4 regions of the Streptomyces sp. UG1 genome follow, and region 3 is predicted to be linked to each of the others. Evidence: riboswitches for the same ligand, from Rfam matches in the RefSeq annotation. Region 3 holds a riboswitch; each other region holds the start of a gene.
The links. A riboswitch is a leader RNA that binds a small molecule or an ion and turns the genes downstream of it on or off. The one in region 3 is predicted to bind cobalamin.
Positions count from the first base shown of each region.

Region 1: it holds a riboswitch for cobalamin, as region 3 does, so the genes downstream of both, ACP4J3_RS40715 (ribonucleoside-diphosphate reductase subunit alpha) here and ACP4J3_RS21400 (energy-coupling factor ABC transporter permease) in region 3, are expected to answer to the same signal.
Region 2: it holds a riboswitch for cobalamin, as region 3 does, so the genes downstream of both, ACP4J3_RS28335 (ABC transporter substrate-binding protein) here and ACP4J3_RS21400 (energy-coupling factor ABC transporter permease) in region 3, are expected to answer to the same signal.
Region 4: it holds a riboswitch for cobalamin, as region 3 does, so the genes downstream of both, ACP4J3_RS18055 (cobalamin biosynthesis protein) here and ACP4J3_RS21400 (energy-coupling factor ABC transporter permease) in region 3, are expected to answer to the same signal.

Region 1 covers NZ_JBNGGG010000047.1:62,961-70,263, reverse strand. The annotation lists gene ACP4J3_RS40725 (GlxA family transcriptional regulator) at 1-292, opposite strand, end outside; gene ACP4J3_RS40720 (ribonucleotide-diphosphate reductase subunit beta) at 504-1,517, opposite strand; gene ACP4J3_RS40715 (ribonucleoside-diphosphate reductase subunit alpha) at 1,517-3,874, opposite strand; cobalamin riboswitch at 3,999-4,139, opposite strand; gene ACP4J3_RS40710 (GNAT family N-acetyltransferase) at 4,192-4,698, opposite strand; gene mctP (monocarboxylate uptake permease MctP) at 4,771-6,381, opposite strand; gene ACP4J3_RS40700 (DUF3311 domain-containing protein) at 6,378-6,632, opposite strand; partial or broken gene ACP4J3_RS40695 (CstA-like transporter-associated (seleno)protein) at 6,681-6,848, opposite strand; partial or broken gene ACP4J3_RS40690 (carbon starvation CstA family protein) at 6,874-7,008, opposite strand; gene ACP4J3_RS40685 (GntR family transcriptional regulator) at 7,017-7,303, opposite strand, start outside.
Region 2 covers NZ_JBNGGG010000027.1:55,226-62,528, forward strand. The annotation lists gene ACP4J3_RS28325 (enoyl-CoA hydratase/isomerase family protein) at 43-1,101, shown strand; gene ACP4J3_RS28330 (class I SAM-dependent methyltransferase) at 1,162-1,902, opposite strand; cobalamin riboswitch at 2,086-2,273, shown strand; gene ACP4J3_RS28335 (ABC transporter substrate-binding protein) at 2,330-3,361, shown strand; gene ACP4J3_RS28340 (FecCD family ABC transporter permease) at 3,358-4,371, shown strand; gene ACP4J3_RS28345 (ABC transporter ATP-binding protein) at 4,368-5,141, shown strand; gene ACP4J3_RS28350 ((2Fe-2S) ferredoxin domain-containing protein) at 5,143-5,541, shown strand; gene ACP4J3_RS28355 (YHS domain-containing protein) at 5,969-6,649, opposite strand; gene ACP4J3_RS28360 (hypothetical protein) at 6,856-7,188, shown strand; gene ACP4J3_RS28365 (hypothetical protein) at 7,269-7,303, opposite strand, start outside.
Region 3 covers NZ_JBNGGG010000018.1:132,521-139,823, reverse strand. The annotation lists gene ACP4J3_RS21430 (HtaA domain-containing protein) at 1-209, opposite strand, end outside; gene ACP4J3_RS21425 (hypothetical protein) at 248-1,036, opposite strand; gene ACP4J3_RS21420 (heme/hemin ABC transporter substrate-binding protein) at 1,122-2,150, shown strand; gene ACP4J3_RS21415 (ATP-binding cassette domain-containing protein) at 2,200-3,066, opposite strand; gene cbiQ (cobalt ECF transporter T component CbiQ) at 3,063-3,812, opposite strand; gene ACP4J3_RS21405 (energy-coupling factor ABC transporter substrate-binding protein) at 3,816-4,166, opposite strand; gene ACP4J3_RS21400 (energy-coupling factor ABC transporter permease) at 4,208-4,909, opposite strand; cobalamin riboswitch at 4,940-5,125, opposite strand; gene ACP4J3_RS21395 (DUF6086 family protein) at 5,618-5,962, opposite strand; gene ACP4J3_RS21390 (hypothetical protein) at 5,959-6,441, opposite strand; gene ACP4J3_RS21385 (hypothetical protein) at 6,463-6,612, opposite strand; gene ACP4J3_RS21380 (RHS repeat domain-containing protein) at 6,596-7,303, opposite strand, start outside.
Region 4 covers NZ_JBNGGG010000014.1:169,522-176,824, forward strand. The annotation lists gene cobN (cobaltochelatase subunit CobN) at 1-2,663, opposite strand, end outside; gene ACP4J3_RS18050 (cobyric acid synthase) at 2,660-4,171, opposite strand; gene ACP4J3_RS18055 (cobalamin biosynthesis protein) at 4,168-5,109, opposite strand; cobalamin riboswitch at 5,212-5,351, opposite strand; gene ACP4J3_RS18060 (hypothetical protein) at 5,470-5,691, opposite strand; gene ACP4J3_RS18065 (anion permease) at 5,750-6,994, opposite strand; gene ACP4J3_RS18070 (lysozyme) at 7,148-7,303, opposite strand, start outside.

The sequences.
Region 1 (7,303 bases), on a different contig from region 3:
CGGCCCTGACCAGGGCGTCCAGCAGCTCGGGCGGATAGTCGCGGGTGACGAAGTCGTCCCCCGCCGGCACGGCGATCAGATCGGCCTCCTCCAGCCGCTCCAGGCCGTACGGTGTGGAGACGGACAGGCCGCCGACATGGGTGCCCAGCGTCGGTCCCTCCGCCGAGACGACGGCGAAATCGTAGGTGGGCAGCCCCTCGTCGCTGCGGTCGATGCCGAACACCTCGCACACGACGCCCAGTTCAAAGGGGTGCACGCCGTCGAGCAGGACGGCCGCCACGTTCTTCAGCATGCTGCCAGTGTGCCTCAGAAGTGGCAGTAAATCGAGGGTGTACGGCAGTCCTGCCACTGTCAGGAGTGTCCTGTCGGTATGAGACTTACGGCATGGACGCACTCCTCGAATACATGGCCGTAGTGGTTCTCTTTGTCCTCCTGGCGGGTCCGGCGCTCGTGGGACACCTTCACGAGCGCCGGATCGACCGCCAGCTGAGGGCGGCCGAGGCTCAGAAGTCCTCGTCCAGGTCGACGGTGCCCTCCACCGCCACCTGGTACGCCGACGGACGCCGCTCGAAGAAGTTGGTCAGCTCCTGAACGCCCTGCAGCTCCATGAAGCTGAAGGGGTTCTCGGAGCCGTACACCGGAGCGAAGCCGAGCCGCGTCAGACGCTGGTCGGCGACACACTCCAGGTACTGCCGCATCGAGTCGGTGTTCATGCCCGGGAGGCCGTCACCGCACAGGTCGCGCGCGAACTGCAGCTCGGCCTCGACGGCCTCCCTCAGCATGTCGGTGACCTGCTGCTGAAGCCGGTCGTCGAAGAGCTCCGGCTCCTCCTTGCGGACGGTGTCCACGACGTCGAACGCGAAGGACATGTGCATCGTCTCGTCGCGGAACACCCAGTTGGTGCCGGTGGCCAGACCGTGCAGCAGGCCCCGACTGCGGAACCAGTAGACGTAGGCGAAGGCGCCGTAGAAGAACAGGCCCTCGATGCACGCCGCGAAGCAGATCAGGTTGAGCAGGAAGCGACGCCGGTCGGCCTGGCTCTCCAGGCGCTCCAGCTTCTCGACCTCGTTGATCCACTTGAAGCAGAACTCGGCCTTCTCGCGGATGGAGGGGATGTTCTCCACGGCCGCGAAGGCGGCGGCGCGGTCCTCCGGGTCGGGGAGGTAGGTGTCCAGCAGCGTCAAGTAGAACTGGACGTGGACGGCCTCCTCGAAGAGCTGGCGCGAGAGATACAGGCGCGCCTCGGGGGAGTTGATGTGCTTGTACAGCGTCAGCACCAGGTTGTTGGCGACGATCGAGTCGCCCGTCGCGAAGAAGGCGACCAGCCGGCCGATGAGGTGCTGCTCGGCGGGGCTGAGCTTGGCGAGGTCGGCGACGTCCGAGTGGAGGTCGACCTCCTCGACGGTCCAGGTGTTCTTGATGGCGTCCCGGTAGCGCTCGTAGAAGTCGGGGTAGCGCATCGGGCGCAGAGTCAGCTCGAAGCCCGGGTCGAGCAGGTTCTGGTTACGGGTGGTCATTACTGGCAGGCCTCGCAGGACTCGGGGTTTTCCAGGGAGCAGGCGACGGCGTCTTCGGGGGCCGGCTGCTGTACGGGGATGGTGGCCTGGGCGGCGCGGGCGATGCGGGTCGCCGGGCGCGAGCGCAGGTAGTACGTCGTCTTCAGGCCCGATTTCCAGGCGTACGCGTACATCGAGGAGAGCTTGCCGATGGTCGGCGTCTCCATGAACAGGTTCAGGGACTGGGACTGGTCCAGGAACGGGGTCCGGGCGGCGGCCATGTCGATGAGCCCGCGCTGCGGGATCTCCCACGCCGTGCGGTACAGCGCCCGTACGTCCGCCGGGATCCAGGCGAAGTCCTGCACCGAGCCGCCCGACTCGCGCAGCGCCTCACGGGTGCGGTCGTCCCAGACGCCGAGCCGCTTCAGTTCGTCGACCAGGTAGGAGTTGACCTGGAGGAACTCACCGGAGAGCGTCTCGCGCTTGAACAGGTTGGACACCTGCGGCTCGATGCACTCGTACACGCCGGCGATCGACGCGATGGTGGCGGTGGGCGCGATGGCGAGCAGGAGGGAGTTGCGCATGCCGGTCGTGGCGATACGGCTGCGCAGCGCGGCCCAGCGCTCCGGCCAGGTGAGTTCGACGCCGTAGTGGTCGGGGTGCAGGACCCCCTTGGCGGTACGGGTCTTCTCCCAGGCCGGCAGCGGACCGCCCCGCTCGGCGAGGTCGGCCGAGGCCTCGTACGCGGCGAGCATGATGCGCTCGGCGATACGCGTGGAGAGGTCCTTGGCCTCCGGCGAGTCGAAGGGCAGCCGCAGCTTGAAGAAGACGTCCTGCAGCCCCATCGCGCCCAGGCCCACCGGCCGCCACTTGGCGTTCGACCGGCCCGCCTGCTCGGTCGGGTAGAAGTTGATGTCGACGACGCGGTCCAGGAAGGTGACGGCGGTGCGCACGGTGGCGTCGAGCCGCTCCCAGTCGATGTCGCCGGTCGCCGTGTCCACGAAGGTGCCGAGGTTGACCGACCCCAGGTTGCAGACCGCTGTCTCCCCGTCGTCGGTGACCTCCAGGATCTCCGTGCAGAGGTTGGAGGAGTGCACGACATGGCCCGGCAGCGCCGTCTGGTTGGCGGTGCGGTTGGCGGCGTCCTTGAAGGTCATCCAGCCGTTGCCGGTCTGCGCGAGGGTGCGCATCATGCGGCCGTAGAGGTCACGGGCCGGGATGGTCTTCTTCGCGAGCCCGGCGGCCTCCGCCTTGCGGTACGCCGCGTCGAACTCCTCGCCCCACAGATCGACCAGCTCGGGCACGTCGGAGGGGGAGAACAGGCTCCACACCTCATCGGCGTTGACCCGGCGCATGAACTCGTCCGGGACCCAGTGCGCGAGGTTCAGGTTGTGCGTACGGCGGGCGTCCTCACCGGTGTTGTCGCGCAGCTCCAGGAACTCCTCGATGTCGGAGTGCCAGGTCTCCAGGTAGACCGCGGCCGCGCCCTTGCGCCGGCCGCCCTGGTTCACGGCGGCGACCGAGGCGTCGAGGGTCTTCAGGAACGGGACGATGCCGTTGGAGTGCCCGTTGGTGCCGCGGATCAGCGAACCGCGGCTGCGGATGCGGGAGTACGCGATGCCGATGCCGCCGGCGTGCTTCGAGAGGCGGGCGACCTGGTGGTAGCGGTCGTAGATGGAGTCCAGCTCGTCGAGAGGGGAGTCGAGGAGGTAGCAGGACGACATCTGGGGGTGCCGGGTGCCGGAGTTGAACAGGGTGGGGGAGGAGGGGAGGTAGTCGAGGCGGCTCATGAGCCCGTAGAGCGCGGCGACTTCGTCCACGGAGCGGGGGGTGTCGTCCTCGGCGAGGCCCGCCGCGACGCGCAGCATGAAGTGCTGGGGCGTCTCGATGACCTTGCGGGTGTGGGGGTGGCGCAGGAGGTAGCGGCTGTGCAGGGTGCGCAGGCCGAAGTAGCCGAAGCGGTCGTCGCCCGCCGGGTCGATGAGCGCGTCCAGCCGGGCCGCGTGGACGCGCGCGAACTCGGCGGTCCGGTCGGCGATGAGGCCCTCCCGGTGCCCGACCGCGACCGACTCGGTGAAGGACGTCACGCCCTGCGAGGCGGCCTCGGCGGCGATGGAGATGGTCAGCAGCCGGGCGGCCAGCCTGCTGTAGGCGGGGTCCTCGGAGATGAGACCGGCGGCCGCCTCGGTGGCCAGCTCGCGCAGCTCCGTCTCGTCCGCGAGGGCGGACCGGCCGCGCAGCGCGGCGGCGGCGACCCGGCCGGCGTCGGCGTCGGGGAGGTCGGCGGTCAGCTCGGTGAGGGTCCGCAGCAAAGCGGTTCCCGGAGCGTCCTCGTTGGTCGGGACGGCTGAGGCCGGGTCTGCTGGCGCGATGGTCACGTGGGGGCTCTCCCTCGCTCGGCACGGGGGCCTTGCGGAGGGCAGGGGCAGCTCACGAGCGCACGCGGCGTCGCGTCCACCGGCCCATTCCACGAGGCCCGGACGTCAGGGCGCACCGGCCGGGTGGCCGGGCGCGCTGTCGGCAGGTCCTCGGACTGACTCCTGTGCACGGCGTTTTTCGGGAACGGACATGCACAAGTACACCGTTGCGGGACAGTTCCGGATTCGCACCGGATTCCCCTGCGGCGACAGCGAGGAAGAGCATACATCTTGTGCTCGCCCGCCACGCCACCCCCAGATGTTGTGTCGCGGTGGTTTCAGAGCGTCAACTCGTAGGTGAGGAGAGTGATGTCGTCCAGATGCGGGATCGGGTTCCAGTCCCGCTCGGGTGTGCGGACGAAGCCCATGCGTTCGTAGATGCGGTGAGCGCCGTGCATCGTGCGCTGGGTCGACAGCACGATCCGTACGCAGCCCTGCGTGGCCCGTGCACGGTCGACGCAGGCGCGTACGAGGGCCTCGCCGGCGCCCCGGCCCCGCGCGTCGTGCGCGACCGCGAGCATGCGGATCTCGGCCTCGCCGGGGGCGGCTATGTCGGCCATCGGGCCGCCGCTCGGCACGAAGGTCACGCCGCCCAGCAGCCGGCCGCTCTCGACGGCCACCAGCACCTCGGCGGCGGCCGCCCGCTTGGCCACGTCCCTCAGCTCGGCCAGGTATGCGTCACTCTCGCCGAAGTCGAGGAGGCCGTCCTGGAGGTAGGCCTGGGCGGTGATCTCGCCGAGCCTGTCGTATTCGCCGGGTTCCGCCTGCCGGATCGCGATGTCCATGCGGGCGAGTCTGCCGGACGGGTACGACAACGGGCCGCCGGATTCCTCCGGCGGCCCGTCGGCGTCAGGTGCTCAGTGGGACGATCCCGCGGTCGCCGGAGGCAGTTCCACCTGCACGCCCGGGTCGCCCGCGTCCGCCGTGTAGTCCTCCAGCCTGGTCTCGTCGACGCCCTCGGGCGCCTTCGCCGCCTTCAGGACGAAGGTCAGGACCACCGTCACCACCACGTTCAGCACGAACGCCGTCAGACCGATGTAGCCGATCTCACCGATGCCGGGGATCTCCGCCGAGGAGCCGCCGAAGTGCTTCTGCGTCGGGGAGGCGACCCCGTACGCGGCGACCGTGCCGTAGATCATGCCGACCGCCCAGCCGCCCAGCAGCGCCCAGCGGTGGAACCAGCGGGTGAACAGGCCGCCGACCAGGGCCGGGAAGGTCTGCAGGATCCAGATGCCGCCCAGGAGCTGGAAGTTGATGGCGACCGTCTTGTCCATCGCCAGGACGAAGACCAGCGCACCCACCTTCACCAGCAGGGAGACCAGCTTGGAGACCTTGGTCTCCTGCTCGGCCGTGGCGTCCGGCCTGATGAAGTCCTTGTAGATGTTGCGGGTGAAGAGATTTGCCGCCGCGATGGACATGATCGCCGCAGGCACCAGGGCGCCGATGCCGATCGCCGCGAAGGCCACGCCCGCGAACCAGTCGGGGAACATGTTCTCGAAGAGCTGGGGGATCGCCAACTGGGGGTTGGCGACGATGACTCCGGCCGCGATGGCCATGAAGCCGAGCAGCGCCAGCATGCCGAGCATCAGGGAGTACAGCGGCAGGATCGTCGTGTTGCGGCGGATCACTTCACGGCTGCGCGAGGACAGCGTCGCCGTGATCGAGTGGGGGTACATGAAGAGTGCCAGTGCCGACCCGAACGCCAGCGTGGCGTACCCCCAGTGCCCCGCCGCGGGCGGGATGAGCCCGCCCACACCGTTCTCCGTGTACTTCTTGTCCGCCGCGGCGAAGATCTCGTCGAACCCGCCCAGCTTGATCGGGATGTAGATGATCGCCACCGCGATGACGATGTAGATCAGCGTGTCCTTCACGAACGCGATCAGCGCGGGCGCGCGCAGCCCGGAGGAGTACGTGTACGCGGCCAGGACGCCGAAGGCGATGAGCAGCGGCAGGTCCTTGATGAACCAGTTGGTGTTCTCGCCGCCGCCGATGCCCATCACGTCCAGGACGGCCTGGATGCCGACGAGCTGGAGCGCGATGTACGGCATCGTCGCCAGGATGCCGGTGAGGGCCACCGCCAGCGACAGGCCCTTCGAGCCGAAGCGGCCGCGCACGAAGTCCGAGGTCGTCACATAGCCGTGCTTGTGGGAGACCGACCACAGGCGGGGCAGGAAGGTGAAGATCAGCGGGTAGATGAGGATCGTGTAGGGCACCGCGAAGAAGCCCGCCGCGCCGGCCGCGTAGATCGCCGCCGGGACCGCCACGAAGGTGTACGCCGTGTACAGGTCGCCGCCGAGCAGGAACCAGGTGACCCAGGTGCCGAACGACCGGCCGCCCAGGCCCCATTCGTCCAGGGTGTTCTCGTTGGCGGCCTTGCGCCAGCGCGCGGCCAGGAAGCCCATGACCGTGACGAGCAGGAAGAAGAAGATGAAGACGGCGAGTGCGACGCCGTTCACGCCGTCCTTCACTTGCCACCTCCACGTCGTGCGCGCTGGTCACGCTGCCACAGTTTGTACGCGATCATCGTCAGCGCGGTGGAGATGAGCACCCACAGCATCTGGTACCAGTAGAAGAACGGAATGCTGGCGAACTCCGGATCGGGCTTGGCGTACGAACCGACCCACAGCATCGCCACGAAGGGCGCGACGAGACAGAGCGCGATGACGACCCGTACGGGCGTCACCACCGGCCCTCTGTTCGCTTCTGATGCATCTGACATCTGACGGCTCCGTCCCCTCACTGATCGCCACAGAAACGCGCAGGCAATCTAGGTGACGGTGCACCGACAGCGGAAGACCCTGTCCGCATACCGGATGTGGAGGAATGGTGTGTACGGCGGCCGCGGGTCGTTCTCCTGACGGTCGGTCCGCATCCGCTCGAAGTCGCGCCGGGTGGGCACCCTCGCGTCCGGGTGCTCGCTCCGTACATGCGCGGCATAGCGGTCGTATGGCGCCCGCCAAGGAGAACACCTTCTGCCGGCTCGCGGTGAGCGTCACGGTGGCGTCCCGGGCGAGCGGAACCCCGGTGATCCAGGCCCACTTCAGGCGCCCCGACTTCACCAGCGGCGTGGTGCAGACCGCGAGGGCGACGGCCGCGAAGTGGCCTAATCCTGCGGCCGCTTCAGCCGCGCCACGAACTTGTAGCGGTCCCCCCGGTACACCGACCGCACCCACTCCACCGGCTGCCCCTCCCGGTCCAGCGAGTGCCGGGAGAGCATCAGCATCGGCAGGCCCACGTCGGTGCCGAGCAGGCCCGCCTCGCGCGGGGTGGCCAGCGAGGTCTCGATGGTCTCCTCGGCCTCGGCGAGATGGACGTCGTAGACCTCGGCGAGCGCGGTGTAGAGGGAGGTGTACTTCACCAGGCTGCGCCGGAGCGCCGGGAAGCGCTTCG
Region 2 (7,303 bases), on a different contig from region 3:
GCCGGGAAGATCGTCCGTGACCTGGAAGGGGCCAACGAGATCATGAGCGCCGCCGAAGAGCCGGTCCTGCTGCACACCACCGGCCGGGCGGGCCGCATCATCCTCAACCGGCCGAGGGCCCTCAACGCCCTCACCCACGCGATGGTCCGCCGCATCGACGAGGCCCTCACCGCCTGGGAGCACGACCCGGCCGTCGAGACCGTCGTGATCACCGGCGCGGGCGAACGCGGCCTGTGTGCGGGCGGCGACATCCGCGCCATCCACGACGACGCGCGCGACGGCGACGGCACCGCCGCGGCCGCGTTCTGGCGCGACGAGTACCGCCTCAACGCCCGGATCGCCCGCTACCCCAAGCCGTACGTCGCCCTCATGGACGGCATCGTGATGGGCGGCGGCGTCGGCCTCTCCGCGCACGGCGCGTTCCGCGTGGTCACCGAGCGGTCCCGGATCGCCATGCCCGAGACCGGCATCGGCTTCGTCCCGGACGTCGGCGGCACCCATCTGCTCGGCCTCGCGCCGGGCGAACTGGGCACCCATCTCGCCCTCACCGGGGCGCAGATCGGGGCCCGGGACGCCATGCTGTGCGGGCTCGCCGACCACTACGTGCCGTCCGCCGCGCTCGGCGACCTGGTCGCCGACCTCGCCGAATCGCCCGTACGGGACGCGCTCGCCCGGCATGCGCGGCATTCCCCGCCCCCGGGCGAACTGGCCGAGTGGCGCGACTGGATCGACGCGTGCTACGCCGCCGACACCGTAGAGGCCATCGTCGATCGGCTGTTCACCTGCGGTGACCCGGCCGCCAAGGAGGCCGCCGAGACCCTGCTCGCCAAGTCGCCGACCGCCCTCAAGGTCACGCTGGCCGCGCTGCGCCGCGCCCGCCGGCTCGGCGCGCTGGAGCGGGTCCTGGACCAGGAGTTCCGCGTCTCCTGCGCGGCGCTGGCCTGCCCCGACCTGGTGGAGGGGGTCCGCGCCCAGATCATCGACAAGGACCGCGCCCCGCGCTGGTCGCCGGCCACCCTCCCCGAGGTCACGGAAGCCGACGTGGAGCGCTTCTTCGCGTCACTCGGCGAGCGCGAACTGGGGCTCGCCGTCGCCGGCTGACCGTGAGGAGATGGAGGAAATGACGGACTCGGAGCGGCTGATCGCCGGCCCGGACGGCCGTCAGGCGCGGCAGCGCAGCATCTCCAGTGGCGGGTTGGCGCGGAAGTCCGCCCAGAAGTCGGCGCCGTACTCGCGCAGGCCGGCCTCGGACACCTCCAGCGGGACCCAGGTCACCTCGCTGAATCCGGCCGCCCGCAGGGACGCTTCGTAGACCTCGCGGCGCGGGGCGGCGCTGATGATGCTGACCGGCGGGTCCAGCAGCGCCGTGACCCGGAAACGCGGCCCGGTCGCGGCTTCCTCGCCGGTCGGCTCACAGCGGAAGCCGTACTTCTCCAGCGACGACGGGTCGGGGCGGTAGTCGGGGGACTGGGCCAGCACGAAGAACTCGGCGCCGGGCAACAGGCTGCGGTGCACGTTGCGGCACATCCGCTCCATGGCGGCGACATCCTGGGCGTAGTTGAGCAACTGCACCCCCAGTGCGATGTCGAACTGCCGGTCCATCGGCCGCAGTTCGGTGACATCCCCCACCTCGTAGCGCACCCCGAGCGGCTCACGCGCCTCCAACTCGCGCGCCGCGGCCACCATTTCCCGGGAGATGTCGACGCCGAACACCTCCGCGGCGCCGCGCCGCATGAACTCCCTGCTGTAGAAGCCGGTGCCGGAGGCCAGGTCGAGGACCGCCTTGCCGCGCACGTCCCCGACCATGGCCAGGAAGCCGGGCACCTCCGCATACCGCGTCAGCGGCAGGGACTTGAAGCCCTCGAACGCCTCACCGATCTCGTCGTACTGCTGCACGCTCACCGCGTCGTCCTCCCGTGTGCATCGTCGATGCCCTCGGCGTCGGCCCCCGCGCCCCGGGACACACCGTGGCCTGTGGCGGGCAGTCTTCCCGCACCTCGGCGCAGGGCCGTACTGGCAGAAGCCACAAAGATCCGGACCTCGCCCCGGGTTCCCGTACAGGCGGGTGGGGCGGCCATACGGACTTGGTAGCCTCATCAGGCCAGTCGAGCCACAACCGAGGCCAGGGAATCCGGTGGGAATCCGGAACTGACGCGCAGCGGTGAGGGGGACGGGCGGGGCACGGCAGGTTCACAACGCCACTGGGAGACCGGGAAGGCGGCCCCGACCGGACGAACCCGAGTCCGAAGACCTGCTGGCACCTCACCGCCGCCCGGCGGGGAGGACGTCCGTAGGCCAGGCTCCGCGTACGAGCCCCGACACCCGAGGCATGCCCGTGCTCCGTACCCCCGCACTTCTCCTTGCGTCCGCCCTGCTGCTCACCGCATGCGGCGGCGGCGCCTCCGACGCGGACACCGCGAAGCCCGCCGGCGCGGGCTACCCCCGCACGATCGACAACTGCGGCCACAAGGTCACCCTGAAGTCCGCCCCGCGGCGCGTCGTCTCCCTCAACCAGGGCACCACCGAGATCCTGCTCTCCCTCGGCCTCGCCGACCGCATGGCGGGCACGGCGACCTGGACGGACCCGGTGATGAAGGGGCTGGAGAAGGCGAACGCGGCCGTGACCCGGCTGGCCGACGACAACCCCTCCTTCGAGAAGGTCCTGGACGCCGAACCCGACTTGGTCACCGCCTCGTTCGTCTCCACCCTCGGCAAGGGCGGCGTCGCCACCCGCGAGCAGTTCGAGAAGCTCGGCGTGCCCACGTACGTCTCGCCCTCCGACTGCTCGACGGGCAAGGACAACGACAGCGGCGGCGACGGATCGCGCAGCGAGCCGCTCACCCTCGACGCCGTGTACGGCGAGATCCGCGACCTGGCCCGTGCCTTCGGCGTCGACGAGCGCGGCGAGAAGCTCGTCGCCGAGCTGAGGCAGCGGGTGCGCGCGGCCACCGACGGGCTGCACGCCCCCGATGTCTCCCTCATGTACTGGTTCGCCAACTCCCAGTCGCCCTACCTCGCCGGCTGCTGCGGCGCGCCCGGCGCCATCACCCGCGCGGTCGGCGCGAAGAACGTCTTCTCCGACACCCACGACGAGTGGCCCCAGGTGGGATGGGAGACCGTCGCCGACCGCGACCCCGACGTCATCGTGATCGGCGACCTGACGCGCAGGCAGCAGACCGCCGAGAGCGCCCGCGCCAAGATCCGCTTCCTGGAGACCAACCCCGCCACCCGCAACCTGACCGCCGTGAAGGAGAAGCGGTACGTGCTGCTCAGCGGGCAGGCGATGAACCCGACCATCCGCACGGTCGAGGGGATCGAGAAGGTCGCCGCGGGGCTGCGCGACTTCGGGCTCGCCAAGTGAGCGTGCGCACCCTGGTGTTGACCGGCGGCGGACTGGCCGCGCTGCTCGCGTCGGTCGCCGTCGCGGTCACGATCGGGCCGGCCGACATCTCCACGGCCGACGTGTGGGCGTCCGTGGCCGCTCATCTCGGGCTCGGCGAGGGCGCGTTGGCGCCCCTGCGGGACGGCATCGTGTGGAACCTGCGGATGCCGCGCACCCTGCTCGCCGCCGTGTGCGGGGCCGGGCTTGCCGTGTGCGGGGCGGTCATGCAGTCGCTGCTGCGCAATCCGCTGGCCGACCCGTTCGTGCTCGGGGTGTCCTCCGGCGCGTCGACGGGGGCCGTCGCCGTCGTGGTGCTGGGAGTCGGCGGGGGAGCGGTGTCGCTGTCGGCCGGTGCCTTCCTCGGCGCGCTGCTCTCCTTCGCGATGGTGCTGCTGCTCAGCCATCTCCTCGGCGGCAGCACGGACCGGGTCGTGCTGTCCGGGGTGGCGGCCATGCAGCTCTTCTCCGCACTGACCTCGTTCATCGTGCTGACCTCCGCCGACGCCGAGACCACCCGGGGCGTGCTGTTCTGGCTGCTGGGCTCGCTCACCGGCGCCGACTGGGGGCAGGTGCTGCTGTGCACCGCCGTCCTGGCCCTGGTCCTCGCCGTCTGCCTCGGCTACGCCCGCACCCTGGACGCCTTCGCCTTCGGTGACGACGCCGCAGCCGGGCTCGGCGTCCGCGTCGCCCGCACTCGGCTGGTGCTGCTCTGCGGAACCGCGCTGCTCACCGCCGCGCTGGTGAGCAGCGCCGGCGCGATCGGCTTCGTCGGCCTGGTCCTGCCGCATCTCACCCGCGCCCTGACCGGCTCCGGCCACGCCCGCCTGCTGCCGGTCACGGCGCTGACCGGAGCCGTGTTCCTGGTGTGGGTGGACACCGCCGCCCGCACCCTCCTCGACCCCCAGGAGGTCCCGGTGGGCGTGGTCACGTCCCTCATCGGCGTACCGGCGTTCGTGGCCGTGCTCTACCGGGGACGGAGGAAGGCATGACGAGCCTGCGGGCCCAGGGTGTCGTACGGCGTGTCGCCGGCCGGGTCATTGTCGACGGCGTCACCCTCGCCCTGCGCCCCGGCGAGACCGTCGGCCTGCTCGGACCCAACGGCTCCGGAAAGTCGACGCTGCTCAGACTCCTCGCCGGCGTCCTCGCACCCACCGCCGGGGTCGTCACCCTGGACGGACGCCCGCTCGGCGACGTCGGCCGCCGTGCCGCCGCCCGGCGCGTCGCCACCGTCGAGCAGGACGCCCACACCCAGACCGAACTCACCGTCCGCGACGTCGTCGCCCTGGGCCGCATCCCGCACCGCCGCGCCTGGACCCCGGCCACGGCCGCCGACGCCGAGGCGGTCCGCGCGGCCCTGGAGCGCACCGGACTGACCGACCGGGCCGGCCAGTCCTGGCACACCCTGTCCGGAGGCGAACGCCAGCGCGCCCAGATCGCCCGCGCGCTCGCCCAGGAACCCCGCGAACTCCTCCTCGACGAACCCACCAACCACCTCGACATCCAGCACCAACTCGACCTGCTGGACCTCGTCGCGGCCCTCCCGGTCACCACCGTGATCGCCCTGCACGACCTCAACCTCGCCGCGATGTACTGCGACCGCCTGCTCGTCCTGCACGCCGGCCGCGCGGTCGCCGAGGGCACCCCGGCCGAGGTCCTCACCCCCACCCTCATCGAGCAGGTCTACGGCGTCCGCGCCGAGGTCACCGACGACCCCGGCCACCCGGTGATCCGCTACCTTCGGCCGGCCGGGCGGTGCTGACGTGCCGACACCGCCCGAACAGCCCGTACCCAGCCGGATCGTGGTCTGCCGGGACTGCTGCTGCGGGACCCCGAAGGTGCCCGGGGTCGATCACGCCCAGCAGACCGCGCGCCTCGCCGAGCACGCGCCGGTGCGCATCTCCGACTGCCTCGGCGTGTGCGAACACGCCAACGTGATCGTCGTCCAGCCCTCCGCCGCCGGCCGCGCCGCGGGCGCCCGCCCCGTCTGGCTCGGCCTCGTCAACGACCTCGACGCCACCGAGGACATCCTCACCTGGGTCCGCTCCGGCGGCCCCGGTGTCGTACCCTGCCCCGACATCCTCGACCTCTACACCTTCACCCCGCCCGGGCGGGCCAGACCGAAGCCGGGAACCACCGCCGAGGCCCAGCCGGACGACTGAGGCGGCCAGGGCGGGGGCCTCGGGTGCCGTTGCTCAGGGCTGCGGCGAAGGCCGGGGGCCGCTCGCAGGCCGGGACGGGGAGCCGTGAGCGACGGCATTCGGTGGCTGATCGACGGGATTCGGTGGCTGATCGGGCACGCGGGGAGGGGCCCGATGGTCGGCGCGGTCTTCGCCGGGCGACGGAGCCGGGGGCCCGTGACGGGGCGCCGCGCTACATCGAGAACAACGCCCACCGCCGTGCGGGAGGCCGCGTGTATAGGGCCGGTGCTCAAGCGGCTGTGGGAGCAGGGTGCGTGGGGATCCGGTGACGGTGCGGGCGGCCCGGCATGACGACGCATGTGTCACGGCGTTCGTGCAGAAAGCCCAACCACGGTGTCCGGGCCAACGACCCGTACCCGGAGACCAACTGCTTCGAGCCGCCCCACGGTCACTGAACGACCTCGTCCCGGCGGTTCTCCTCGAGCGATACGCCATGCTCCTCGGCGAAGATCCGCCGGCACTGGCCGTGGCAGAAGCCGTGGACGGTGCCGTCGTACTCCAGGGTGAGGTCGGTGGTGTTCAGGTCCACGGTCATGCCGCACACCGGGTCGACGACATGGCCCGGCGGCAGGTCCGCGGTGGACCTGCGGGCGATGGCGTCGCGGTGCGGGGCGGTGAGGTGGCGGATGAGGTCCAGGCTCCCCATGGCGCGGCCCAGTACGCCGAGGCTGCCTTCGGTGACGCCGATGACATGGATCCACGCATGCGGCTCGTGCCGCAGCCGGTCGGGGTCGCGGCCGGCCGCCTTCTCGGCCTCCGCCAGGGCCTGGGTGAGGCAATCGATGACATGGCCGCTCATGTCCTTGCGCCAGGCGGCCGGTGCGCTGACCCGCACCACGTAACGGGGCGGGTCGGCGGGATCCACCGACTGCCGTCCGCCCACCACCCAGGTCGTCGGCTCGTGGATCAGTACTTGCGTCCAGGACCGGGCCGCTTCGAGGACTTCGGGGGCATGGGAGTCGTCCGGCTGGTCGGACGCCATGAGTAGCTCGATCATCCGGCGGGCCAGCCACTCGCGCTGTGCGGAGTCCAAGGCGCCCGGGGGTGCGAAGAGTTCGATGAGAATCACCCTCTCAGGCTGTCCCCGAGCACTGCCGTCGGGCGTCGCCCCGAGGGCGTCACTCGGGGCTACTCCCCGGGGAGTGGCGGGGCTACTACGCGCGGAGTACCGCCGAGACGGGGGCGTGCGCTGTCCGTCCGGCGTGCCGCCATGCGGCGGTCGGCGGGGTGCCGCGCGCCCGCGATCGGCACGATTCCAGAAGTAGGCTCGTGCCCATGGACGTGTTCTTACCGTTCCTGGTGCTGGTCGCGGGAGGCATCGTCGCGCTGGGCGCCTTCGTGTTCCTTGCGGATCGTGTTCTGCTGGCGATGGAGGCCCGGGGCTGGATCTACTGGCGCAAGACCAAGAGCCTGTCGTCGATCGGTGTCGACCTGATCCAGGAGGGCGACCCCGGGGCCCAGGCCGTCAAGCGCGCCATGGAGCAGGAGCGCGTACGCAAGAACGTCAGGCCGGCACAAGACCCGCCCTTCCTGGTGAACCTGGACGCGGGCACGGTGCGCATCCGCCAGCCCGGCGGCGAGGGGCAAGAACCGACATCGCCTTCCTGATCAGGCACCACGTCACTCAGCGTCTGGGAATGCGGGTGTTCCAGCGGCGAACCCGGCCCGTGGCGGAGGGCCGCCGGCTCCTATTCGACGGAGGCGACGGGCGAGGACGGCTCCG
Region 3 (7,303 bases):
GAGGTGCGGTCCGCGGATCCCCGTACGGCGGGTTCGGTGACGTCGATCGACAGGTCGTGGCCGACCGTGGCCGTCCAGCTCGCGTATCCGCCGGACACCGCGCGACCGAACGCCTGCGTGTCCTGCGCGACCGCCGGCCCCGCGGCCGGGCACAGCAGCGCGAGCAGGGCGCCGCCTGTCACGGCGGCGGCGCCGGGTCTCTTCGTCATCTTCGGGTCTCCCTCCGGAGGGTGAGGTCGGGTGCGGGTCAGCCCGCGGTCGAGGCGCGGCGCCTGCGCGCCCACAGCCAGGTCCCGGTGCCGGCCGCGACCAGGGCCGCCGCCGTCGCGCCCGCCGTCAGGGCCACGGAACCGGTGCTGGCGAGCGGGCCGTCGGGCGTCTTCTCGCCGGTGCCGGACGCGCCGCCACCGCCGGTCGTGCTCGCCTCGGCCGGCGCGCTCGGCGTGGCCCTGGCGCCGTCGCCGTCATCGCCGTCGTCGGCCGCGCTCCCGCCGCTGCCGCCGAAGGTCACCGGGACCCGGACCGTCTGGCTCTGGTCGCCGCCCCGGGTGTGGTCGTTGCGGGTGATGACCGCGCAGGTCACGCCGGACTTGGTGCAGTCGGTGGTGGCGTCCTTGGCGCGCACCTTCAGCCGCACGCTGAACGAGCCGTTGTGGCCGCTGCCTTCGTACGGTTTCGCCAGCCCCTCGCCGTAGGAGGGCGGGTTGGAGGAGATCCAGGCGGACGCCCCGGACTCACCGGACATGTCGACTCCGCCCACGCAGGGGGTCGGGGTCTTCCCGGCGCCGTTGTCCACGCAGAAGGCGACGTAGACGCCCTTCTCGGTGTTGTAGCCGGAGCCGGTCACGGTCACCGTCTCGCCGGCCGCGGACAGTCCGGAGGACTTGGAGACGGTGAGCTTCTGGCCCTCGGGGCCGGTCGCCGAGCCGCCCGCCGCCGAGGCCGGGCCGGCGGTCGGCAGCAGCAGGGCGGCGGTGCCGGCGACCCCGAGGAAGCGCCCAACTCTCTTTCGGTGCAGGCCAGTTGCCCACGCCATGGAATACCCCCCATGAGTGAAAACTAAGGGAAGCCTAACCTAAACTATTGCTCAGTTGTGTGTCAGGAGAGAGGACAGGAAACCCATGCGCGCAATCCACAGACCCCTCGCCGCCCTCGGTCTGACCCTCGCGCTGCTCACGGGTGCCTGCGGCGGCGGGGGAGGCGGGCCCTCGGCGGCGGACCCGTCACCCGTCTCCGCGAGCGAGCGCGCCGCCGCGGCCGAGAGACAGCTCGCGAAGAACACCCTCGTCCCCCTCGAAGGGGAGCCGCCCACCCCGGAGTTGCCGGTCACCGTCGACTCCGCCGACGGACGGAAGGTGACCGTCGAGGACGCCTCGCGCATCCTGCCGCTCAACGGGGGTGTCGCCGAGATCGTGTTCACGCTGGGCCTCGGCGACCGGGTCGTCGGCCGGGACATCACCGCCACCTTCGCCGAGGCGCAGAAGCTCCCGCAGGTCACCAAGGCGCACGACGTCAGCGCCGAGAGCGTGCTCTCCCTGCGTCCGACGGTCGTGCTGGCCGACACCGACACCGGCCCCAAGGAGACGATCGACCAGATCCGCGGCGCCGGCGTCCCCGTCGTCGTCCTCGAAACGGCCACGAACCTGACCGACGTCACCACCCGCACCACGCGCGTCGCCGAGGCCCTCGGCGTCCCCGGCGCGGGCAAGGCCCTCAACCGGCGCATGAGCGACGAACTCGCCGCGGCCCGCGCCGCCGTGCCCCGGGGCAGCAAGCCCAAGGTCGCCTTCCTGTACCTGCGCGGCAGCGCGGCCGTCTATCTCATCGGCGGCAAGGGCTCGGGCGCCGACTCGCTGATCGAGGCCGCCGGAGCGGTGGACGCGGGCAAGGACGCCGGTCTGGACAAGCCGTTCACGCCGATCACCAGCGAGGCCTTGGTGCGGGCCCGGCCGGACGTGATCCTGATGATGACCAAAGGGCTGGAGTCCGTGGGCGGCGTCGACGGGCTCGTGAAGATCCCCGGGATCGGCGAGACCCCGGCGGGGATGGACCGCCGGGTGGTGGACATGGAGGACGGGGTGCTGCTCGGGTACGGGCCGCGGACTCCGTTGGTGATCGACATGCTGGTGGACCGCATTCATCGGGCGTGACGTCAACGATGCGGCTGTACAGGCAAGTTCGCGGTGGCGGTTGTCAGTGTCAGCCTTCGGCCGGCAGCGCGGGCGTCGTGTGCGCGCCCGCCAGCGCGGCCAGCTCCTCCGCGTCGCGTGGACCGGGTGCCGTGTCGCCCAGCAGCCCGTGGGCGCGCAGGAACTGGGCCGCCGCCACCCCCCACGGCAGCCGCAGCCCCGCCTGCCGGAGGAGATCGGTGCGGGCCAGCATCGAGGGCGCGGGGCCGGTGCGGACGCCGGACGGGGTCAGGAGCGCCGCGTCGTCGGCCCAGCGCAGGGCGAGGTCGACGTCGTGGGTGGCCATGACGACCGTGGTGCCGCCCGCGCGCAGCCCGTCGAGGGTGGCGAGCAGCCGTTCCTGGCCGTCGGGGTCGAGCCCGGCGGTCGGCTCGTCGAGGATCAGCACACGGGGCCGCATCGCGAGCGCCCCGGCGATGGCGGTGCGCTTGCGCTGCCCGTACGACAGCAGGTGCGTGGGCCGGTCGGCCAGGGCGGCGATGTCCAGCGCGGCCAGCGCCTCGTCGACCCGCGCCCGCACCTCGGCGTCGGGCAGGCCGAGGTTGAGCGGGCCGAAGGAGACGTCCTGGCCGACGGACGCGGCGAAGAGCTGGTCGTCGGGGTCCTGCACCACGAGCTGCACGGTCGTGCGCAGCCGGGTCAGCCCCTTGCGGTCGTACGTGACCGGCGCACCCTGGAGCGTCAACCGCCCCTCGTACGGCCGGAGCCCGCCGCTGAGCAGCCGCATCAGCGTGGTCTTGCCGCTGCCGTTGCGGCCCAGCAGCGCCAGCGCGCGCCCTTCGGGCACGTCGAAGTCGAGGCCACTGAGCACGACGGGGCCCTCCTCGTAGGCGTAGGACGCGCCCCGCAGGGCGACCAGTGCGGTGGGCTCGCTCATGACAGGGCCTTCTCCAGTACGAGGGTGAGGGCGGCCAGCGCTGCGAGCAGGGCGCAACTCGCGGCCGTGAAGCGGACGGAGACCCGGGCCTCGGGCACCAGGACGCGCAGGGTGCCGTCGTAGCCGCGCCCGGCGAGCCCTGCCTGCAGCCGGGATGCCCGGTCGAAGGACCGCACGAAGGCGGTGGCGCCGAGCCCGGCGAGCGAGCGCCAGGTGGCGGCCCGGGTGGTGTGCCCGAGCCGGGCGGCCTGGGCGTCCCGCACGCGGCGCACGGAGTCCAGGAGCAGGAAGCTCATGCGGTACGTCACCAGGGCGACGTCCACCACGGGCGCGGGAACCCCGGCCTTGACCAGGCGGGGCAGCAGGTCGGACATCGGGGTGGTGAACGCGAGCAGCAGCACTCCGAGGGAGGCCGCCGAGGTGCGCAGCAGCAGCTCACCGGCCCGCAGCGGACCGTCGGCGGCCAGGGACACCAAGCCCTCCGGCCCGCCGACCTGTACCAGCAGCGTGGCCGCCCCGGTCACGCAGAAGCCCAGCGGCACGCGATAGGCCCGCCACAGCCGCCGCCCGGGCACGCCCGCCGGACCCAGCAGCACGGTGAGCGCGGTGACCAGGACCAGCGCGGCGCCCGGCCAGGGCGGCAGCGAGATCGCGAGCACGGTGAGGCCGAGTCCGAGCACGGCCTTGTCCACGGGGTGACGGCGGCGCCAGCGGCTGCTGTGCGCCGCCGCGTCGATCGGCAGCACCCGTCAGACCCCGTCGGCCTTCGACTCCTCGGCGTCCCGCTGTCGCTCCAGTGCCCGCTGCTCGCCCTGCCGCCGGCCCCGGCGCAGACCGAAGTAGTAGGCGAGGACCCCGGCGCCGAGGGCCGCCTGGAGGGAGAACAGCGCCGACTCGATCTCGCCGGACGGCGGCTCGTACAGCGGCGAGAACCAGGGCTCGTAGTCCGGCTCGATCTCGGTGATCGCCGTCTCCGCCTCGCCGTCGGCCCCCGTGAACGGCTCTTCCTTGTGGTCGCCGAGCCCGAGCGCGAGCGGCAGCACGGCGAGTGCGGCCACGACTGCCAGCAGCAGGATGTTGATCTTCGTGTTCCTGCTCATCGTCTTCTTGCCCACCGTCTTCTTGCTCGTTGTGTTCTTGCTCATGGGGCCACCGCCTCGCTTCCGGACCGGGACTGCTTCCTGGCGAGGAGCACACCCAGCCGGGTCAGTTCGCCCTTGCTGGACTGCACCAGCAGCCGCATCACGAGCACCGTCAGCAGGCCCTCGCTCACCGCGAGCGGGATCTGGGTGACGGCGAAGATGGAGCCGAACTTGCCGAGCGCGCCCAGGAATCCGCTGCCCGGGTCCGGGAAGGCGAGCGCGAGCTGGACGCTGGTGACGCAGTAGGTGGACAGGTCGGCGACGAACGCGCCGAAGAAGACGGCGACCATCAGCGGCGCGTCGTAGCGCCGCAGCAGCTTGTAGACGGCGTATCCGGCCCAGGGGCCGACGATCGCCATCGAGAAGACGTTCGCGCCGAGCGTGGTCAGGCCGCCGTGTGCGAGCAGCAGCGCCTGGAAGAGCAGGGTGATGGTGCCCAGGACCGCCATGATCGGCGGCCGGAACAGGATGGCGCCGAGCCCGGTTCCGGTCGGATGCGAGCAACTGCCGGTCACCGAGGGCAGCTTCAGCGCGGACAGGACGAAAGTAAAGGCCCCGGAGGCGCCGAGGAGCAGCGTGCTCTCGGGATGCTCCCTGACCTCACGGGTGAGCGAACGGACTCCGTGGACGACGAACGGCGCGGACGCGACGCCCCAGGCGACCGCGTGCGCCGGAGGGAGGAAACCCTCGGCTATGTGCATGGCTCGGCAGACCCTCTCCAGCACCTCGTGGATGGTTGACGCGCCTTGGCCGGTCTCCTGGCTGACGGGTACCACCGCCCGCGCTCCGCCTTCCCGGGTCCCGAAGAACCCAGTGGCTGCCCGTGAGGGCCGGAGCCGGACTTCCCGATTCACAGTGGCGAGGGCCGCACCGGCATCACACCGGATTTCCCGTTCACCAAGGCGTGGTGACAGTAGTGCCCGCGCAGGGTGACTGACAAGCACGCACAGGGGGCGCGAAAGGGGACCTGCGGCGTTGGGTGGAACGGCGCAGGCCGTCGGGCCACTGATGCCCGTCGAAACCCACTGCGGGCCAGGGCGGCAGATGTCAGAACTGATGTCAGGGCCCTCGTGGAGTCACTGCTGGTAGTCAGCCGCCGGAGCCGTCGTGGCGCGCCCTGCGTCTTGCCCCTGCTGCGCAGACAGCCTCCGGTTTTGGCCGGAGGGTGTCTGAGGCTGGGCGGAAGCTCGGGCATCTGCGACCTGCCGCAGTTGACGAAGCCAAGAAGACGGCAGGAGTGCCGGCCCTGGCGGTTCACCGATCAGCGGTAGGGCTGCAGGACCGCTGGAATCGCCGCTTGGTGGGTGTGATGGGGGACCCGGCTGGAGCCCTTCCCTGAGAGTCGTCACACGCGACTCTGGCACCGGTCATGGAACTCACCGACCACCCCGGTGTCCTAGCAGTCCCGATCACTCGAAGCCTGGCATCGTCCGGGGCAAGGAGTCAGGAACGTCCACGGCGGGTGAAATCGATCCGCCAGCCCTGGAGACGAGGACGGCACACACCTCAAGAATCCCTTGGAGCATTCCTCGGAATGCGAGGTTGTTCGTTCTCTGTACGGCTGCCGAAAGCACAGACGTGAAAGCTTCGAATTTTTCGGCGTCGATATGACACTCGTCCTCGACGATTGGTTCGACGCCCGAATCCACTCCCAGAATCCGTGATGCGATTCCCACTTGCCCGACGAAAACCTCGGCAACCTGATTTGCGGGGTTCCACACGTCCCGATCCGCGATCATCACGTAGCAGCTCACTGGGCCCACCTTACTCGAACTTCCACGCCGGGATTGTTCGCCTTCCACTGCCCGATGGCCTGCTCAACGGCGGCCTTGAACTCGGGAGTTGCCCCTGGCGTGGTGAAGTCCATGCCGAGTTTGGCGTTCTGCCACCCCTCCAGGTGGGACCGGGCCTCCACGTAGGAATCAAGCTTCTTGAACACGTGCTTCTCGACCCGGCGTTCGGTGGTGATCCGCGGGTCCTGGCCGGTCGCCTGCTTCTCCTCCCACAGGGTGTCTCCCTCCACGCGGTCGATGTCCGTGATGGTCTTCGACCAGTCGTTGGGATCGTCGACGATGTAGTTCGTGTCGCCGTCGACCGGCGGCCTTTCCCTGTTGGTCATCCCGTCGGCCGGGTCGCACTTCACGAGCCCCAACGGATCTGTCCAGGCAAGCGGATTCTGGACCCAGGCTACGGGGTTCGGCGCCGGCCCGAGCCCGAGGGGATCGGCGCTCATGTAGCGAGCGGTCGCCGGATCTTAGTGGCGATTCAGGTTGCTGCGGGTACGCCAGGCCAGCTCGCCTTCCATGGTGACCAGCTCCCTCGGTGTACCGACAAGGTCGGTCACGATGGCGAAGAAGCGTGTGTCGACGGCCTGTGGGTTGTCCTGGTCAAATGCACGTTCCACCTGGGTGAGGGGGGTGAGCCCGTTGTACTCCAAGCTGGTTGCCGTCCCAGGTGAATACGGTCTCCTCGACCACTTGTCCACCAGCGTCAAGGCGCTGTTTGGCACTGCGACGCCCCAGCGGGTCGTAGCGGTAGCGCCAGACCGTGCCGTCGGGCGTTGTGCAGGAGACCAGACGGCCTTCGGCATCCCAGGCGTATCGCCACACATCCGGCTTGCGGGACAGGCTAGTCTTGCGACGCTCGATGACACGGTCGGCCTCGTCGTAGGTGAATGTCCAACGACCAGCCGTGGTCAGGCGCGTTCCGGTGTACTCACGTGCGCCGACGGCGTCCTCGCCGTGTGTCTGCGGCCAAGTCGCGTGAGCAAGGTTGCCCGCAGTGTCGTACGCGTAGGTCTCGGTCCAGTCCTGCCCGGTCACCTGCGTGATACGGCCAACGCGGTCGAGGCGGAGGCGTCGAGTGCCATCGAGATGGTCGGTGAGGCTGGTGAGGTGACGTATGGCCAGCGCCCAGCGGCCGCAGAACTGACCGAACACATCCGCCAGTTCACCCGAACCCATCTCCATCCCCGACATGACCAGGAACTGGAAACCGTGCCCCTGCTGCGCGGTGATCGAGAAGTAGCCCGTCTCCTCCAACTCGTTGATCGCAGCGATCAGGCCGCGCGGATCGCCGTCACCGCCACGTGACCG
Region 4 (7,303 bases), on a different contig from region 3:
GCCAGGATCTCGGCGATGTCGTCGCCCTGGGTGCGCATCGCGGACGTACCCCACACCGTCAGGCCGACGGACTTCGGGTACTCGCCGGTGTCCTGGAGGTATCGCTGGACGAGGGAGTCGGCGAGCGACTGCCCGACCTCCCAGCTCAGCCTGGACGGGATCGCCTTGGGGTCGACGGAGTAGAAGTTCCGGCCGGTGGGCAGGACGTTGACCAGTCCGCGCGTCGGGGAGCCGGACGGGCCCGCCGGGACATAACCGCCGTCGAGCGCCTTGAGGATGTGGCCGATCTCGTCGGTGGTACGGGCGAGGCGGGGCACGACCTCGGTGCAGGCGAACTCCAGCACGGCCACCGCGTCCGGGAGTTCGGTGCCGAGGACGTCACGGACGAGGACGGGGGCCCGAGACACCGCCCAGTCGTTGGACTCCATTCCCTCCGCGATCCGCCGGCACAGTTGCTCCAGCAGATCGATGGTGTCGGCGGCCGTGCGGGACGGACCCTCGACCAGATCCGTCAGCTCCACCGGCACCTTCACCGGAGCTCCCGGCTCGGCCAGCAATTCCTTCTCCACCAGCCCGAAATGAGCGGCCAGCGCCGCCCGCAGCCCCGGCAGCGCGTTCGCCTGCCCGCCCCACACCTGCGAGGCGCGCAGCACGGCGAGCACCAGGTTCACGCGGGGCTCGCCGACCGGACCGCCACCCAGAATGTGCAGACCATCCCGGATCTGCACGTCCTTGATCTCGCACAGATAACCGTCGATGTGCATGACGAACTCGTCGAACTCGTCGTCCTCCGGCTGCTCGTCCACATGCAAGTCGTGGTGCAGTTCGGCGGCCTTGACCAGCGTCCAGATCTGGGCGCGCACGGCCGGCGCCTTCGTCGGGTCCAGGTCGGAGACGAGCGCGTACTCGTCGAGCAGCTGCTCCAGCTTGGCCAGGTCGCCGTAGGTGTCGGCGCGTGCCATCGGCGGCACCAGGTGGTCGACGACGGTGGCGTGGCCGCGGCGCTTGGCCTGGGTGCCCTCGCCGGGGTCGTTGACGATGAACGGGTAGATCAGCGGCAGATCACCGAGGACGGCGTCCGGGGCGCACCCTCCGCTGAGCCCGAGGCCCTTGCCCGGCAGCCACTCCATCGTGCCGTGCTTGCCCATGTGCACGATCGCGTCGGCGCCGAAGCTGTTCTCCAGCCACCGGTACGCCGCCATGTAGTGGTGCGACGGCGGCATGTCCGGGTCGTGGTAGATCGCGATCGGGTTCTCGCCGAAGCCGCGCGGCGGCTGGATCATCACGACGACGTTCCCGAACCGGAGGGAGGCCAGGACGATGTCGTCCCCGTCGACGTACAGCGAACCCGGCGGCTCGCCCCAGGCCTCGGTCATGGCGTCCTTCAGCTCCGGGTCGAGCTTGTCGAACCACGCCCGATAGTCGGCCAGCGGCACGCGCGCGGGCGCCGCGGCCAACTGCTCCTCGGTCAGCCACTCGACGTCGTGACCGCCCGCCTCGATGAGCCGGTGGATCAGCTCGTCGCCGCCCGCCGGGTACTCGGTGAGGCCGTAACCGGCGTCCCTGAGCGCGTCCAGCACCCGCACGGCCGACGCGGGCGTGTCGAGGCCGACGGCGTTGCCGACACGCGAGTGCTTGGTCGGGTAGGCGGTGAAGACGAGCGCCAGCTTCTTGTCGGCGTTCGGCTTGTGCCTCAACCGCGCATGCCGTACGGCGATCCCGGCGACGCGCCCGGCCCGCTCGGGGTCGGCGACATACACGGGAACGTCGTCGGGGCCCTGCTCCTTGAAGGAGAAGGGGACGGTGATGAGGCGGCCGTCGAACTCGGGGATCGCGACCTGCATCGCCGCGTCCATGGGGGAGAGGGCGGCGTCGGACTCGTCCCAGACCGCCCGGGACGACGTGAGGCAGAGCCCCTGCAGCACCGGCACGTCGAGGTCGGCCAGCGCCCCGATGTCCCACGCCTCCTCGTCGCCGCCCGCAGAGGCCTGCGAGGCGTGCGTGCCGCCGGCGGCGAGGACGGTGGCGACCAGGGCGTCGGCCTTGGCGAGGATCTCGTAGAGCCCCTCGTCCGCGCCGCGCAGCGAACCGCAGTACACGGGAAGGGCGTTGGCGCCGTGTGCCTCGACGGCGTCGCACAGGGTGTCCACGAAGGCGGTGTTGCCGCTGAGCTCATGGGCCCGGTAGAAGAGCACACCGACGGTCGGGCGGCCCTCGACGAAGGGACGCTCGCCGTGGACGCCGTACTCCGGCATCTTCCGCGGCTCGACGAACCCCTCGCCCGTCAGCAGCACGGTGTCGGAGAGGAACCGGGCGAGCTCGGTGAGGTTGGCGGGCCCGCCCTCCACGAGGTACTTCAGCGCCTCGGCCACCACACCGGCCGGGACGGACGACTCGGCCATCAACTCCGCGTCCGGCACGGCCTCGCCGCCCAGCAGCACGGTCGGGACGCCCGACGCCTTGAGCGCCGCGAGCCCGTCCTCCCAGGCCCGCTTGCCGCCCAGCAGCCGTACGACGGCGATGTCCGCGCCGTCGAGCAGAGCCGGCAGCTCGGTCTCGGTGTCCACGCGGGTCGGGTTGCCGATCCGGTAGTCGGCACCGGAGGCGGCGCGGGCCGCCAGCAGATCCGTGTCGGCGGTCGACAACAACAACACAGTGCTCATACGGGCGCTCCCGGTGGAATGAAAGGCAGTCCTTGCGGCGCGCCCGACTCGATGAGCCGCCAGAGCGCGTCCGTGTCCGCGTGCTGTTCGATCAGATCGCCGAGCCGGTCCAGCTGCTCCTCGCGCAGCGCGGCGAACGAGGTGTCGGGGGCCGGCACGAAGCGGCGGCCCGCGGCGGCGGCCACCTCGCGCAGGAAGGCCCGCCGGAAGCCGTCCGACTCCAGCGAGCCGTGCCAGTGGGTGCCCCAGGTCTGGCCGACCCGGCAGCCGTCCAGGAAGGGATCGCCGCCCGATATCTCGGCGACTCCGTGATGGATCTCGTATCCCTCGACCGCCTCACCCAGGGCCTTGCCCACCGGCCGCGTGAGGGTCTTCTCCCGGGCGAACCGCACCCGCACGGGCAGCACCCCGAGCCCTTCCACGTGCCCCCGCCGGCTCTCGACCTCGTCCTCGATGTGCTTCCCGAGGACCTGGAAGCCACCACAGATCCCGAGGACCGGTCGCTGCTCGGCGGCCCTGCGGACCAGGGCCTCGGCCAGCCCGCGCTCGCGCAGCCACTCCAGTGCGCGGACGGTCCCCCGGGTGCCGGGCACGACCACCAGGTCCGCGTCGGCCAGCTCCTCCGGCCGGTCCACGAACCGCACGACGACGCCCGGTTCGGCGGCGAGGGCGTCCACGTCGGTGAAGTTGGACATCAGGGGGACGGCACAGACGGCGACCCGCAGTACGTCCTCGCCGACGGGCGGGGCGAGGTTCGACTCCCGGACCGTCCCGCGCAAAGAAACGCGCAGCCCGTCCTCCTCGTCGATCCCGAGCCCGTGCCGGAAGGGCAGGACGCCGTAGGTGTGCCGTCCGGTGAGCCCGTGGAGCATGTCGAGGCCGGGTTCGAGCAGCGAGACGTCGCCGCGGAACTTGTTGACGAGGAACCCGGCGATCAGCCTCTGGTCCTCTTCCGACAGCAGCGCGACGGTCCCGAAGAAGGAGGCGAAGACACCGCCGCGGTCGATGTCGCCCACGACCAGCACGGGCAGCCCGGCATTGCGGGCGATCCCCATGTTCACGATGTCGGTGCGCCGCAGATTGATCTCGGCCGGACTCCCCGCCCCCTCACAGATCACCGCGTCATACGTGCCCCGGAGTTCGGCAAGACAGTCGAGCACGGTGCCGAGCAGCTTCTGCTGCCGCCCGCCGTGGTACCCGCGCGCGCTCAGCTCACCGACCGGCTTGCCGAGCAGCACGACCTGGCTGCTCTGCTCGCCACCGGGCTTGAGCAGCACGGGATTCATGAGTGCGGTCGGCTCGACGCGGCAGGCCTGCGCCTGCATGGCCTGCGCCCGCCCGATCTCGGCACCCTCTTGGGTGACGAACGAGTTGAGGGACATGTTCTGCGCCTTGAACGGCGCGACCTTCACGCCCTGCCGCACCAGCCACCGGCAGATCCCGGCCGTGACGACGCTCTTGCCGGCGTCGGAGGTGGTCCCGGCGACCAGCAGCCCACCGCCCGTCATGACGTACGCCCCTTCGCGACACGGCGCGCGGCGACACAGACGCCGAGCGCCAGCCAGCCGACGCGCTGCGACAGCCGTACGGCACGTTCGATGTCGGCCGTGCCGACGCTCCGCCCGGATGCGTTGAGCACGGGCCGGTGCTCGACCCGCCCGCCGTAGGACAGCGTCCCGCCGAGCCGGACCCCGAGCGCCCCGGCGAACGAGGCCTCGACGGGCCCGGCGTTGGGGCTCGGGTGCTTGGCGGCATCGGTACGCCAGGCCCGTACCGCTCCACGGGGATCACTTCCGGCGACGGCGGCGAGTACGGCGGTCAGCCGTGCCCCCGGCCAGCCGGCCAGGTCGTCGAGCCGGGCCGAAGCCCAGCCGTAGCGCCGGTACTTGGGCGACTTGTGCCCGACCATGGCGTCGAGCGTGTTCACGGCCCGGAACCCGAGGAGTCCCGGCACCCCGCCGACGGCCCCCCACACGAGCGCCCCCACCACCGCGTCGGAGGTGTTCTCGGCCACGGACTCCACGACCGCGCGCGCGATCCCGTCCGCGTCCAGCGCCTGCGGATCCCGCCCGCACAGATGCGGCAGCCGCGCCCGCGCCGCCTCGACGTCCCCCGCCTCCAGGGCCCGTCCGATGACCCGCGCCTCCCGGGCGAGTGAAGTCCCGCCGACGACGGCCCAGGTGGCGGCGCCGGTCAGCGCGACGGCAGCGGCGGGAGACGTACGTACGACACGCGCGGCGAGCGCCCCGGCGGCGACGGCGCCACCGGCGCACACGGCGGTGTGCATCACACCCCACGCGCGGTCGTCGCGCCACAACACCTTCTCGACGGCACCGGCGGCCCGGCCGAACGCGGCGACCGGATGCCCCCGGCGTGGATCGCCGAGCAGCAGATCGCCGAGGAGCCCGGCGGCGGCGCCGTACGCGAAAACGCGATCGGCTCGCATCGGGGTCAGCCGACCGTGAGGTCAGACGTGGGTCCGCAGTTGCGTGTCGAGCGGCAGGCGAGCATCGCGTTGTGTCCTCACTCAGGGTGTCCACGCCCTGGTTCGACGAGACCGGCGGTGAGAGTTCCTGGCTCCCGGGGCTTACTACCCCGGTGACAGTGGCGGGACCGCGCCGGATTCTCACCGGCTTCCTCTCCTGCCGCCGTACTTGGCCCCGGAAGTCCACCACGGCGTTGGAACGGGCGTCAACTTGCCGTTGACCTGCGACGGGAGAGTGTGCGAAGGCCCACACAGCAGTGAGGTGCGGGACGGTTGTCCGTCCCGCACCTCGGGTGCTTCAGGTGGTGCGTGTGGTGTGGTTCAGGCCACGATCAGATAGATCCCGTACGCCACCGCCGCCGCGCACGCCGCGAAGCACGTGTACGCGCCGGTGACCGCGAGGGCGGCCGAGCCGCCCTGGGCCGAGGCCTTCTCCTGGCGGGACAGGCCCGCGATGCCGAGGGTGAACAGGCCCACCAGGGCCACCGTGACCACGAGGCTGACGCCGAAGACGGAGCCGAGGGCCGCCCAGTCGATCTTCATGGTTCTTCTTTCCTGAGTAAGTCCGAGTGAGCCTGAGTGAGGGGAGTGACCGGGCGGGTCAGACCGTGGCCTGGGACGGCGCCGACTCGGTGGTCGACGCGGCCGGGATCGTGGTCGCCAGTTCCTCGGCCGCCGCGTTCGCGGGGACCGCCGGGGGCGGGGTCACGGCGGCGATGGCGGTGGTGACCACGCCGGGCGACTCCTCGCTCTCGTTGACGTTGGTGTGGTCGACGACCTCGCGGCGGGAGACCTTCCAGATCGCGGCGCTGGAGGCGATCAGGAAGACGGCGACCACGGCCGTGCCCCAGCTTCCGAGGCCCGTCACGTACTCCGCGAGCGCGGCGACCAGGGCGGCGGCCGGGAGGGTCAGGCCCCAGGCGACGAACATCCGGGTGGCCGTGGACCAGCGGACGACGCCGCCCTTGCGGCCGAGGCCGGCGCCCATCACCGAACCGGAGACGGAGTGCGTGGTGGACAGGGAGAAGCCGAGGTGGGAGGAGGCCAGGATGACCGTGGCGGCGCTGGTCTGGGCGGCGAAGCCCTGCTGCGGCTGGAGGTCGGTCAGGCCCTTGCCCATGGTGCGGATGATGCGCCAGCCGCCGAGGTAGGTGCCGAGCGCGATGGCCAGGCCCGCGGAGAGGATGACCCACATGGGCGGGTCGGAGTCGGGGGCGACGGCGCCGCCGGCGACCAGGGCGAGGGTGATGACGCCCATCGTCTTCTGCGCGTCGTTGGTGCCGTGCGCGAGGGACACCAGGCCGGCGGAGGCGATCTGGCCGCTGCGGTAGCCCTTGGCGGCGGCCTTGCCGTCGGCCTTCTTGCCGAAGGTGTACGTCAGGCGCGTGGCGAGCAGCGCGGCGATGCCCGCGACCAGCGGGGCGGCGATCGCCGGGATCAGCACCTTGGTGACCAGCACGTCGCCGTGGACCGCGCCGATGCCGGCCGAGGCGATGGTGGCGCCGATCAGACCGCCCATCAGGGCGTGCGAGGAACTGGAGGGCAGGCCCACCAGCCAGGTGAGCAGATTCCAGAGGATCGCACCGACCAACGCGGCGAAGATGACCTCGGGACGGATGCCGGTCTCGTCGACGAGACCTTTGGAGATCGTGTTGGCGACCTCCACGGAGAGGAAGGCGCCGACAAGGTTCAGTACGGCGGACATGGCCACCGCGACCTTGGGCTTGAGCGCACCGGTCGAGATGGTGGTGGCCATCGCGTTGGCGGTGTCGTGGAAACCGTTCGTGAAATCGAACGCGAGTGCGGTCACGACCACAATCGCGAGGATCAGCGAGAAGTTTTCCATTTACCCAGGCAATCGTTCGAGGTCATTGGCCGGACGAACGTAGGTAACCTGGGTGAACGAAAGGTGAACTGAGGGGGGCCGCACGGTGTCCTGGGGTGCCGGAAGGGGAGACCTTCGGTCCGCCGGTCGGTGTACGGCCCAAGCGTCGCCCGGCTAGTAGCCCCGGGCGAACTTCCTCAACTGGGCCATGGAGCCGTTGAAGAGATTTTGGTCACCCGGCAGGCTGCCGCCGTTGTCGTACTGCCAGAAGGTCCAGAACCGCCATCCGGCCGGCATCGTGCCCGCGGTCGAGGAGTTGTAGCGGGCTAT